Linked DNA regions of Azospirillum brasilense. The protein of the gene in region 1 interacts with the protein of each later gene in a pairwise test. Links are inferred from orthologs where the notes say so. Each region holds a gene or a part of one and is shown on either strand. Other genes may lie near its edges.

Region 1 (5,491 bases):
CACAGAAATGCAGAAGAGGTACCGCTGGGGGAGCAGCGATACCTCTTCCGGTTGAGCGCTTGATCGTCTCCGGGCGGCTTGCCCGGTGTCCGGCTATTCCGCCGGGGTGGCGATCAGCGTCTCAGGCAGGGTGTCCTTGCGGATGCGCAGGAGTTCCTTCCACTTCTTGAGGGCGGCGATCAGGATCACGAAGCCCAGCGACAGCATGATGATCGAGATGCTGGCGTTGAAGACGTTGTAGCCCTTGGCCAGCGGGTTCAGATAGACGTTGGTGATCATCCAGTAACCGGCGTAGTTCACCGTCACGAACAGGTAGGCCAGCGGGACGAGGCAGGTCAGCATGTAGACCCGTTTCTGGCCCAGGCGCAGGATGATCGTGGCGCCGATGATCAGGCCGACCGAGGCCATGAGCTGGTTCGACACCCCGAACAGCGCCCACACCGAGTTGATGTCGCCCGACGTCAGCAGGTAGCCCCAGGCCACGCAGGCCAGCACGCTCGCGGCGATCGAACCGGGGACCCAGTCAAGACGCTTCAGCGGGGCATAGAGGTCGCCGCCCAGGTCTTGGATCAGGTAGCGGGCCACGCGGGTGCCGCTGTCCACGGCGGTCAGGATGAAGACCGCCTCGAACATCACGACGAACTGGAAGAAGTAGGAAGCCAGCGTGCCGAACCACGGGATGCGGGTGAAGATTTCCGTCATGCCGACGGCCAGGGTCACAGCACCGCCGGTGCGGCCGTAGAGGTCGAGGCCGATTTCCTGGCTGAGCCGCGGCAGATCGACGACCTGCATGTTCAGGGCCTGGAAGGCGGCGGGCGAGGAGTTGATGGCGAAATAGTCGGCCGGGTGCAGGGAGGTGGCGGCGATCAGCGCCATGACGCCGACCACGCATTCGGCCAGCATGCCGCCGAAGGCCACGGTGCGGATATCGCTCCATTTGTCGATCAGCTTCGGCGTGGTGCCCGAGCCGATGAAGGCGTGGAAGCCGGAGATGGCGCCGCAGGCGATGGTGATCGAGATGAACGGCCACACCGGGCCGGCCAGCACCGGGCCGCCGCCATGGATGAAATCGGTGAGCGCGGGGAAGCGGATTTCCGGGTTGATGAAGACGACGCCGACGACGAGCGCGCCGAACACGCCGATCTTCATGAAGCTCGACAGGTAGCCGCGCGGGGTCAGCAGCATCCACACCGGCAGCGCCGTGGCGAAGAAGGCGTAGATCGGCAGGATCAGCGCGACCGTCTCGGCGTGCAGCGTCAGCCAGTTGCCCAGCACCGTGCCCTGGATGTAGGGGCCGGCGAAGACGGAGGCGGCGATGGCGGCGATGCCGACCTGGGTGGCGCCCTTGGACGAGCCGGTGATCTTCTCGTAGAGGCCGAGCGCCACGGCGATCGGGATCGTCATGAAGACCGCGAAGGCGCCCCAGGCGTTGCGCTCCAGCGCATGGACGACGACCATCGACAGGCCGGCCATGGTGATGGTGATGATGAACAGCATCGCCAGACCGGTGCACCAGCCGGCGACCGGGCCGAGTTCGGCCTTCGCGACCTCCGACAGGGACTGGCCCTTGTGCTTCATCGAGGCGAACAGCACGACCGTGTCGTGCACCGCGCCGCCGATGACGCAGCCGATCAGCAGCCACAGGAAGCTCGGCAGATAGCCGAACTGCGCGGCCAGCACGGGGCCGACCAGCGGGCCGGCGGCGGCGATCGCCGCGAAATGCTGGCCGGCGTTCACCCACTTCTTGGTGGGAACATAGTTTCGCCCGTCGGCCAGGATGTGGGACGGCGTCACCTCGGAATCATCGGCACGGAGCACCTTGCGCACAAAGAACACGCCGTAGAAGCGGTAGCAGAGGGCGAGGATGCAGAGTGTCGCGATCACAAATGTTAGGGCGTGATCCATGACAGCTCTCCTTGGAAGGAACTGCCGTCACGGTAGGCCGGGTTTCATCCTCCGTGTGGTGCTCTCCCCGGAGCGGCGCCATGGCGTGGCGAGCGGTCGGAAAGCGGGGGTGAGCGGTGGGAGGATTTTATAAACCCTCTCTCCTCCGCTCACGCGCAAACGAAGTTTGCGCTGACGCGACAGGCGGACCTTCGGTCCGCCGATAGCGGGGAGAGGGTGGCCCGCAGGGCCTCTCGCGCTGGCCAAAGGCCAGCGCTGACGGCGGCAGGCGGATGCCTCTGGCATCCGCTGAGAGCCGGTGAGAGGGTTGCGCTTTTGCCGGACGCACCGCCACGCGCACCCCCCTCACCCTAACCCTCTCCCCAGAGGGGAGAGGGAACAAGGACATTCATCCGATGCCCAGCCGCTCCTTCAGCGGGCCGAGGAAGCGGCGGCTGACCGGGATGCTCTGGCCACCCAGCGTCTGGATTTCCGCCAGCCCGTTGTCGATCAGGCGGATTTCCCGGATGCGGTCGGGGTTGACCAGATATTGACGGTGGCAGCGCACCAGCGGGGTGCGCTCCTGCAAAGTCAGCAGGGTCAGCTCGGTGAAGCGCTCCTCGCCGTCGGCGTCGACGACGAAGACGCCGCTCGCCTTGGAGGCCACGCATTCCACCTCGTCGAGCTTCAACAGGGAGATGCGGTTGTGGCCGGTGCAGGGGATCAGCCGCAGCGGGGCGGCGTCCTTCAGTACGGCGAGATCCTGCGGCGCCCGCTCGCGGCGCAGCCGTTGCAGCGTCTTGGCCAGCCGGGCCGGGTCCGCCGGCTTCAGCAGATAGTCGAAGGCGTGCTCCTCGAAGGCCTGGACGGCGTATTCGTCGTGGGCGGTCAGGAAAACGATGCGGGGCATCCGCTCCGGGTCGAGCATGCTCAGCATCTCCAGCCCGCTGACGCGCGGCATCTGGATGTCGAGGAAGACCACGTCGGGCGGCTGGCGGTTGATCGCGCCGATGGCCTCGATGGCGTTGGCGCATTCCCCGGCGACCTGGAGGTCGGGGAACTCCTCCAGAAGGCGCCGCAATTCCTCGCGGGCCAGCGGCTCGTCGTCCACGATCAGGACGGTCATCATGGCGCGGTCTCCGCAACGGCAGGGATGTCCAGGGGAAGGCGCAGGGTGATGCGGGTGAAGACGTCGGCCTCGCAGACGACATCCACCCCGTAGCCATTGCCGAAGCGGTTGCGGACGCGGCGGTCCACGATGGACATGCCGAGCCCGTCGCCGCCCGGCTTTTCCTCGTAGAGTCCGGCGTTGTCCTCCACCGCGAGCAGCAGGTCGCCGCCCTCCCGCCGCGCCGCGATGCGGACATGGCCGGGGCCGAGAAGCTGCGAGGTGCCGTGCTTGATGGCGTTCTCGACGAGCGGCTGGAGCAGGAAGGCCGGCAGCCGGGCGTGGCGCAGCGCGTCGGGCACGTCGATCTCCACCGACAGGCGCCCGGTGAAGCGCGCCAGCTCGATCTGGAGATAGGCGCTGACATGCTCCACCTCGTCGGCGACCGTGGCCTCCTGGCTGGGGCGCTTCAGGTTCTTGCGGAAGAAGACCGACAGGCTCTGCACGAGCTGGCGCGCCCGCTCCGGGTCGTTGCGGATGACCGCGGAGATGGTGTTGAGCGCGTTGAACAGGAAATGCGGGTTCACCTGCGCGTGCAGCAGCTTGATCTCCGATTGGGCGAGCAGCGCCTTCTGCTGTTCGTAGCGCCCGGCGAGGATCTGGCTGGACAGCAGCCGGGCGATGCCCTCCCCCAGCGTGCGGTTGATGGTGGAGAACAGCTTGGTCTTCGGCTCGTACAGCTTCACGGTGCCGATCACTCGGTCATCCTCCCCGACCAACGGGATCACCAGCGAGGCGCCCAGCCGGCAGTTCGGGTGGATCGAGCATTTGTAGGAGACCAGATTGCCGTCGGCGTAGAGCACCTGGTTGTTGGCGATCGCCTGATAGGTCTGGGGCGAGGTGATCGGCGTGCCCGGCAGATGGTGGTCGTCGCCGACGCCGATGAAGGCCAGCAGCTTCTCGCGGTCGGTGATGGCGACGGCGCCGACGCCCGTCTCCTCGTAGATGATGCGGGCGACCCGCATGCTGTTCTCTTCGTTGAAGCCCTGGCGCAGCACGCCGTCGGCCCGCGCGGCGATCTTCAGCGCCTTGGCGGAGAAGGCGCTCGACTGCTTGTCGATCAGGGCGCGGCGGTCCATCAGGATGCGCATGAACAGCCCCGCCCCCAGCGTGTTGGCGACGATCATCGGTAGCGCCACCACCTCGACCAGATGGACCGCCGCCGGGAAGGGCTTGGCCACCAGCAGGATGATCAGCATCTGCGCGACCTCCGCCACCAGGGTGACGGCGCCGACCCGCAGCGGGTCGAACAGCGGCTCGATCCGGCCCTGGCGGACGAAGTGGCGGTGCACCAGACCGCCGATCAGCCCCTCCGTCACCGTGGAAATGGCGCAGGCCACCGCCGACATACCGCCCAGCGAGTAGCGGTGCAGCCCGCCCGTGAAGCCGACCGCCAGCCCCACCGACGGCCCGCCCAGGATGCCGCTCAGCACGGCCCCGATGGCGCGGGTGTTGGCGATGGAATCGTCGATCTGCAACCCGAAATAGGTCCCCATGACGCAGAACATGGAGAAGATGACGTAGCAGGCCAGCTTATGCGGCCAGCGCACGGTGAGGTGCATCACCGGCAGGAACAGCGGCGTCCGGCTCAGCATGTACGCGATGACCAGATACACGCACATCTGCTGGAGCAGCAGGAAGACGAGGCTGAGATGCTCGACGGTCATGGGGGCGGACGGCGGGTGGCGGGCGGCGGGATTGCCGGCCCGCAGGCTACCCCCACCCGCCCTGCCGCGGTATGATTCCAATCAATGGATGCGGCCGGAGCCCCCGGGCCGCTTCGATGGCCTCAGGCAGCCAGCGCGGGGGCCTGCTGCACCGTTGCCGGCACGGTGCCGGTGTTGGCGGGCGGCAGGCGCAGGCGGCTCGCCAGCCCCTCCAGGGAATCGTGCAGGCGCCGGCAGGGGGTGCCGTCCTCCCCCGGCTCGTAGATGCCGACGAAGGGCGCGCCCGGCTGGTTGGGGTCGAGGTGGAGCTCGACGATGTGGGTGCGCGACGTGCAGCCGCGGATCAGCGGATCGGCGGGAATCACCGTCCAGCCGCGCCGCAGGCAACGTTCGGCCAGCCCTTCCAGATAAAGCGAGGCGGACGGAACGCGCTTCAGCGCCTTCAACTCGGCGATGAGCTGGCGGACGTTGTCCACCTGCTCCAGGAACAGGCCGGCGGCGTGATGCGTGTCGCGGATCACGAGTTTCAGCATGGGTTGGAACCTCCTCTGCGCGCACGGCTCCGTCACCCGCGGGGACGCATCGGCGGCCCTCGTGGCGCCACGCCCGTTGGGCGGAAGCCTGCGCGTTGTACGTTTGGGTGGGAAGCGTCGGACGGGACGCGGTTCCGCTATTCGGCCGTGCCCAGGTCCGTGCCGGTCAAATCCGGTTCGGGCCGTTCGGCCACCGTCACAGGCGGTTCGGACGCCGGTTTGCGGTCGGGGTAAAGCGC
Region 2 (5,315 bases), on another replicon or contig:
GTGTTGCCCTGCGCGATGGCGTTGTCCTCGCGCTCCTCGCGGTAGCCCCAGCCATCCAGGATGCACAGCACTACGGGTCGGGGACGATTGGTCTCGGTCATCACGGTCCTCATACGCCTGTCACGGTCGGGTTGCGGGTCTCGGTCGAACGGTCTGACGCCAGTCTTCTTGTGGCCGGGTTCTTATTGCCTTGGGCCGGATCAGAAAATGGCATGCCTGCGCACGCGCACAATGGGAGTCATGCACGGTGATAGGGGTGTCCGGCCAGAATTTGCTGGGCACGGTAGATTTGCTCCGCCAACATGCCTCGCACCAGCATATGCGGCCATGTCATGGCGCCCAAGGCCAAAAGAAAATCGGCGCGCGCCCGCACGGCGTCGCCGTGGCCGTCCGCCCCGCCGATGAGAAAGGCGATGTCGCCCGCGCCCTGGTCCCGCCAGCCGCCGATCTTGGCGGCGAAGGCTTCGCTGGTTATCGTCTTGCCGCGCTCGTCCAGGGCAACGACAATGGCCCCGGCGGGGATCGCGGCCAAAAGCAGCTCCGCCTCCTGCCGCTTCAACTCGTCGGAGGCGAGGCGCTTCTTCACCTCGACCTCGCGCAGAGTCAGCGGCCAGGACAGGCGGCCGGCATACTCGTCATACAGGTCGCGCGCCGGACCGGTCCGTGACCGCCCAACCGCGGCAAGCCACAGACGCATCGGTCCGACTCCCGTTCGTCACCCGTCCTGACTGTCGTCCGTCAGGCGCTCATGCGCTCGGCGGAGGGCCGCGGCGTCTCCAGACCCCACATCTTCTCGATGTTGTAGAAGGTCCGGACTTCCGGGCGGAACAGGTGGATGATGACGTCCCCGGCGTCGACCAGAACCCAGTCGCACTGGTTCAGGCCCTCGACCTCGACGCCGCGCAGGCCGGCCTGCTTCATGCGGTCGGCCAGCTTCATGGCCATTGCGGCGATGTGCCGGGTGTTGCGGCCCGACGCCACGATCATGTAGTCGGCGATGCTGGTCTTGCCGGCAAGGTCAATGACGACGACGTCTTCGGCCTGATCGTCGTCCAGGGACTTCTCGACGAGCGCCTTCAGTTCGTCCGGCTGGGGAACGGGAACGGGCGCGGGCCGCACAACGGGCGCGGCCGGTTCGATGAACGTGTTGATGGTACCTACCTCGCGATACAGGGTCACGACCCGCTGGCGCGTGCCCGGCGGATCGCCGTCGCCGAAGCCGGATGCAGCGGGTTGCGGAGGAAAATCCAGGCCGGTGTTTTCGAACCGGCCAACCCCTTGGCCTTGTGCATGCTCACCCGGCGACGGGCATAGCGCTGAGCGGCTATGCCACCAAGCGCCCCCATAGAATAAGTTGGACGGGCGAGAACTGCAACCGGCACCAGCCGGAAGATTCGCGTCCACTGCCGCCAGCGGGGGATTTGCCGAAGATTGTCCGCCCCCATCAGCCAGACGAAGCGCGTTTTGGGGAAGCGGAGCGTCAGCTTGGCCAGCGTATCGGCGGTGTAGCGGGTGCCAAGCTCCCGCTCGATGGCGGTGACCCGGATGGCCGGATGGCGGGCGGTGCGCCGGGCCTCCTCCAGCCGCTCGGCGAGCGGCGCCATGTCCCGCACCGGCTTCAGCGGGTTCTGCGGGCTGACCAGCCACCACACCTGATCGAGCCCCAGCGCCTTCAGCGCGTACAGGCTGATGTGCCGGTGCCCGGCGTGGGCCGGGTTGAAGGAGCCGCCGAGCAGCCCGATGCGCAGGCCGGCGTGGAGCGGGCCGGCGTAGCGGTGGGGGGACGCCGCCATGCTTGTCCCCTCCCTAACCCTCCCCCGCTTCGCAGGGGAGGGGATTGGCTCCTCCCCCTGCGCAGCGGGGGGAGGCTGGGAGGGGGGCTCGTGGATGGACGTGTTACGGCCGCGTCTGGCCATCGCCGCGCACGACGTACTTGTAGCTGGTCAGCTGCTCCGCACCGACCGGGCCGCGGGCGTGGAACTTGTCGGTGGAGATGCCGATCTCAGCACCCATGCCGAATTCGCCGCCGTCGGCGAACTGGGTGCTGGCGTTCCACAGCACGATGCCGCTGTCGATGCGCTGCAGGAAGCGCTCCGCCGCCGCCGGGTCCTCGGTCACGATGGCGTCGGTGTGGTGGGAGCCGTGGCGGTTGATGTGGTCAATGGCCCCGTCCACACCGTCCACCACGCCGCAGGCGATGATGGCGTCGAGATACTCGGTGTCCCAGTCTTCCGCCGTCACCGCGGTCACGCGCGGGTCGGCGGCCTGGGCGGCGGCGTCGCCGCGGACGGCGCAGCCGGCGTCCAGCAGGTCCTTCACCAGAACCGGCAGCACGGCGTCGGCGATCCTGCGGTCGACCAGCAGGGTTTCGGCGGCGCCGCAGATCGAGGTGCGGCGCATCTTGGCGTTCATCACCACCTTGCGCGCCTTCTCCGGGTCGGCCTCGGCATCGACATAGACGGTGTTGTTGCCGTCGAGATGCTTGATGACCGGGATGCGGCTCTCCTCGGCGATGCGCTGGATCAGCGACTTGCCGCCGCGCGGGACGATCACGTCGATATAGTCGCGCATGGTCAGCATGTGGCCGACCGCCGCCCGGTCCGTGGTCGGGACGAGCTGGATCGCCGCTTCCGGCAGCCCGGCGGCGCGCAGCCCGTCGGCCAGACAGGCGGCAATGGCGCCGGACGAGCGGATGCTCTCCGACCCGCCGCGCAGGATCGCCGCGTTGCCCGACTTCAGGCAGAGGCCGCCGGCATCGGCAGTGACGTTGGGGCGGCTCTCGTAGATGATGCCGATCACCCCCAGCGGCACGCGCACGCGCTGGATGGCCAGCCCGTTGGGGCGGGTCCATTCGGCGATGACGCCGCCGATGGGATCGGGAAAGTCGGCGATGTCCTCCAGCCCCTTGGCCATCGCCTCGATGCGGGCGTCGTTGAGGGCCAAGCGCTCGATCATGGGACCGGCGAGGCCGCGCTCCTTGGCGGCGGCGACATCCGCGTCGTTGGCCGCCTGGATCTCCGCCTTGCGGGCGCGGATCGCGGCGGCCGCCGCCCGCAAGGCCTGATCCTTCGACGGGCTTGGCACGGTCGCCAGCTCCGCCGCGGCGGCGCGGGCGGCGCGGCCGAGGGCGAGCATCTGATCGTGCAAGGCGTCGGTGGTCTCAAGCAGGGCGGACATCGGTCTCACTCCAGTGGCGTTCGCCAATTGAAAAGGGCCGGAACCATAGCCGATCCTGCGTTTCCGCGAAAGCCATGCCGGTTAAGCCGAAAAGCTGAGTGGAATACTCAACATTCAGCCTGGGCCGCGGATTGTTGCGTGGTTAGCGTTCCCTCATGCAACATTGGCGAGGGAGCCTTTCATGAACCGGCTGGTCCGCCGCGGCGTCGCCGTGGCCGTTGGGGTGGTGTGCCTGGGGGGATCGGCCTGGGCGGAAACACCGCTGGAGCGGGGGCGCGCCCTGGTCAACGGCATCGTCGCCTGCGGCAACTGCCACACGCCGCAGGGGCCGAACGGTCCGGTCGCGGGACAGGAACTGGCCGGTGGGACGCCCTTCGTCGAGGAGCCCTTCACCGCCTACGCCTCCAACATCACGCCGGACCCGGAGACGGGGATCGGGCGCTGGACCGACGAACAGCTGATCACGGCGATCCGCGAGGGCAAGCGCCCCGACGGCAGCCTGATCGGCCCGCCGATGCCCTTCGGCTTCTACCGCGGCCTGTCGGACGGCGACCTGCGCGCCATCGTCGCCTATCTGCGCAGTGTGCCGCCGGTGCGGCATTCTGTCCCGAAGTCCGAGTACCGCATGGCGCTGCCCGCCGCCTACGGACCGCCGGTCGGGTCGGTGGCGGAGGTGCCGCGTACGGACCCGGTGACGTACGGCGCGTACATGGCCGGCCCGCTCGGCCACTGCATGGAATGCCACACGCCGATGCTGCCGGACGGGCGGCTCGACACGACCCGCACCGGGGCCGGCGGGCGGAATTTCACCGGGCCGTGGGGCAACGCCGTGTCCCGAAACATCACGCAGGACAAGGAGCATGGGCTGGGCGGCTGGACCGATGCGGAGATCGGCAAGGCCATAACGGAGGGTGTACGTCCCGACGGCAGCCGGCTGAGCCCTCCCATGGGCTATCATTATTACAAGTCCATGAGCGACGGTGAGTTGGGCGCCCTGGTCGCCTATCTCCGTACGCTTCCTCCGACCCGCTAGACCCCACCGGGCGAGTATGAAATACCGCACCGCCGAAAACGCAGTACCGTAAGCTTTGCCGAGAGGGCATAGTCCGCGGGCTTTTCCACCCGCCGGACCGTGTCCCCATGCTGACCCTGCTGCTGATCGTCTCCGCCTTCTTCGCGGGCGTGCTCAACGCCGTGGCCGGTGGCGGCAGCTTCCTGACCTTTCCGGCGCTGATCATGGCCGGCGTGCCACCGCTGAACGCCAACGCGACCAGCACGGTGGCGGTGTCGCCGGGCGCTCTGGCCAGCGCCTACGGCTACCGGCGGGAGTTGGGGCGGATCAAGGAGGTCAGCCTGCCGGCCTTCCTGGGCGTCAGCCTGATCGGCGGGCTGCTGGGCGCGCTGCTCCTGCTGTGGACGCCGCAGCGCGTGTTCGAGGAGATCATCCCCTGGCTGCTGCTGTTCGCGACGGTGCTGTTCGCCTTCGGCCCGAAGGTGTCGGCCTACATCCGCCGCAACTTCAAGGTCGGCCACGGCACGGTGCTGATCGTGCAGTTCTTCATCGCCATCTACGGCGGCTATTTCGGCGGGGGGATCGGCATCCTGATCCTGGCGACGCTGGGCGTCTTCGGCCTGACCGACCTGCACGCGATGAACGGGCTGAAGGCGCTGGTGTCCGGCTGCCTGAACGCGGTCGCGGTGGTGGCCTTCGTCTTCGGCGGTGCCGTCTATTGGAACGAGGCGCTCATTATGATGGTGGCTGCCGTGGCCGGCGGCTACGCCGGGGCCGCCATCGCCCGCCACATCCCGCCGCCGATCCTGCGCAAGTTCGTGATCGTTGTGGGCGTGGCGATGACCGTCTATTTCTTCGTCGTGAAGGGCTGAGGCGCCCTAAAGCGGAACGCATTCCGCTTTGGACCGCGACGGCGGTCCCGGCCGCACATGCGGCCGAAGCCCGGCCGGCAAATGAGGCCATGTGAATCTAAAGCGAATGAAAATTCGCTTTAGGGAGCGGCAGCGGTCAGTCCGCCGCCATGCGCTCCGCAAGGCCGCACAGGCTATCCCAATCCAGCGCCGCCGGGTCCGACACCACATGGTCGGCGGCCTCGAACAGCAGGTCGGCGTGCTGCGGCCAGGCG

The links. The genes of interacting proteins can lie anywhere in the genome.
Region 2: the proteins of btsR (region 1) and H1Q64_RS02360 interact in binary tests that used the Escherichia coli proteins (3 or more experiments, as listed by UniProt). The link is inferred for Azospirillum brasilense from one-to-one orthologs.

Annotation. Positions count from the first base shown.
Region 1 is NZ_CP059452.1:469,043-474,533, forward strand. What follows is about bases 1,154-4,153. They hold btsR (two-component system response regulator BtsR), read right to left. Parts: upstream 3,014-4,153; coding sequence 2,294-3,013; downstream 1,154-2,293. Other genes in these bases: H1Q64_RS28580 (carbon starvation protein A), read right to left, coding at 1,154-1,905; H1Q64_RS28590 (sensor histidine kinase), read right to left, coding at 3,010-4,153. In the rest of the region: more of H1Q64_RS28580, read right to left, coding at 94-1,153; more of H1Q64_RS28590, read right to left, coding at 4,154-4,719; H1Q64_RS28595 (hypothetical protein), read right to left, coding at 4,842-5,252; H1Q64_RS34040 (septal ring lytic transglycosylase RlpA family protein), read right to left, coding at 5,390-5,491. UniProt on the Escherichia coli protein: Member of the two-component regulatory system BtsS/BtsR, which is part of a nutrient-sensing regulatory network composed of BtsS/BtsR, the low-affinity pyruvate signaling system YpdA/YpdB and their respective target proteins, BtsT and YhjX.
Region 2 is NZ_CP059449.1:501,194-506,508, reverse strand. What follows is about bases 1,038-3,861. They hold H1Q64_RS02360 (glutamate-5-semialdehyde dehydrogenase), read right to left. Parts: upstream 3,178-3,861; coding sequence 1,897-3,177; downstream 1,038-1,896. Other genes in these bases: H1Q64_RS02355 (c-type cytochrome), read left to right, coding at 3,359-3,861; H1Q64_RS02365 (nicotinate-nucleotide adenylyltransferase), read right to left, coding at 1,176-1,793; rsfS (ribosome silencing factor), read right to left, coding at 1,038-1,119. In the rest of the region: gpmI (2,3-bisphosphoglycerate-independent phosphoglycerate mutase), read right to left, coding at 1-101; 23S rRNA (pseudouridine(1915)-N(3))-methyltransferase RlmH, read right to left, coding at 239-697; more of rsfS, read right to left, coding at 739-1,037; more of H1Q64_RS02355, read left to right, coding at 3,862-4,210; H1Q64_RS02350 (sulfite exporter TauE/SafE family protein), read left to right, coding at 4,318-5,061; H1Q64_RS02345 (HAD family hydrolase), read right to left, coding at 5,198-5,315. UniProt on the Escherichia coli protein: Catalyzes the NADPH-dependent reduction of L-glutamate 5-phosphate into L-glutamate 5-semialdehyde and phosphate. The product spontaneously undergoes cyclization to form 1-pyrroline-5-carboxylate.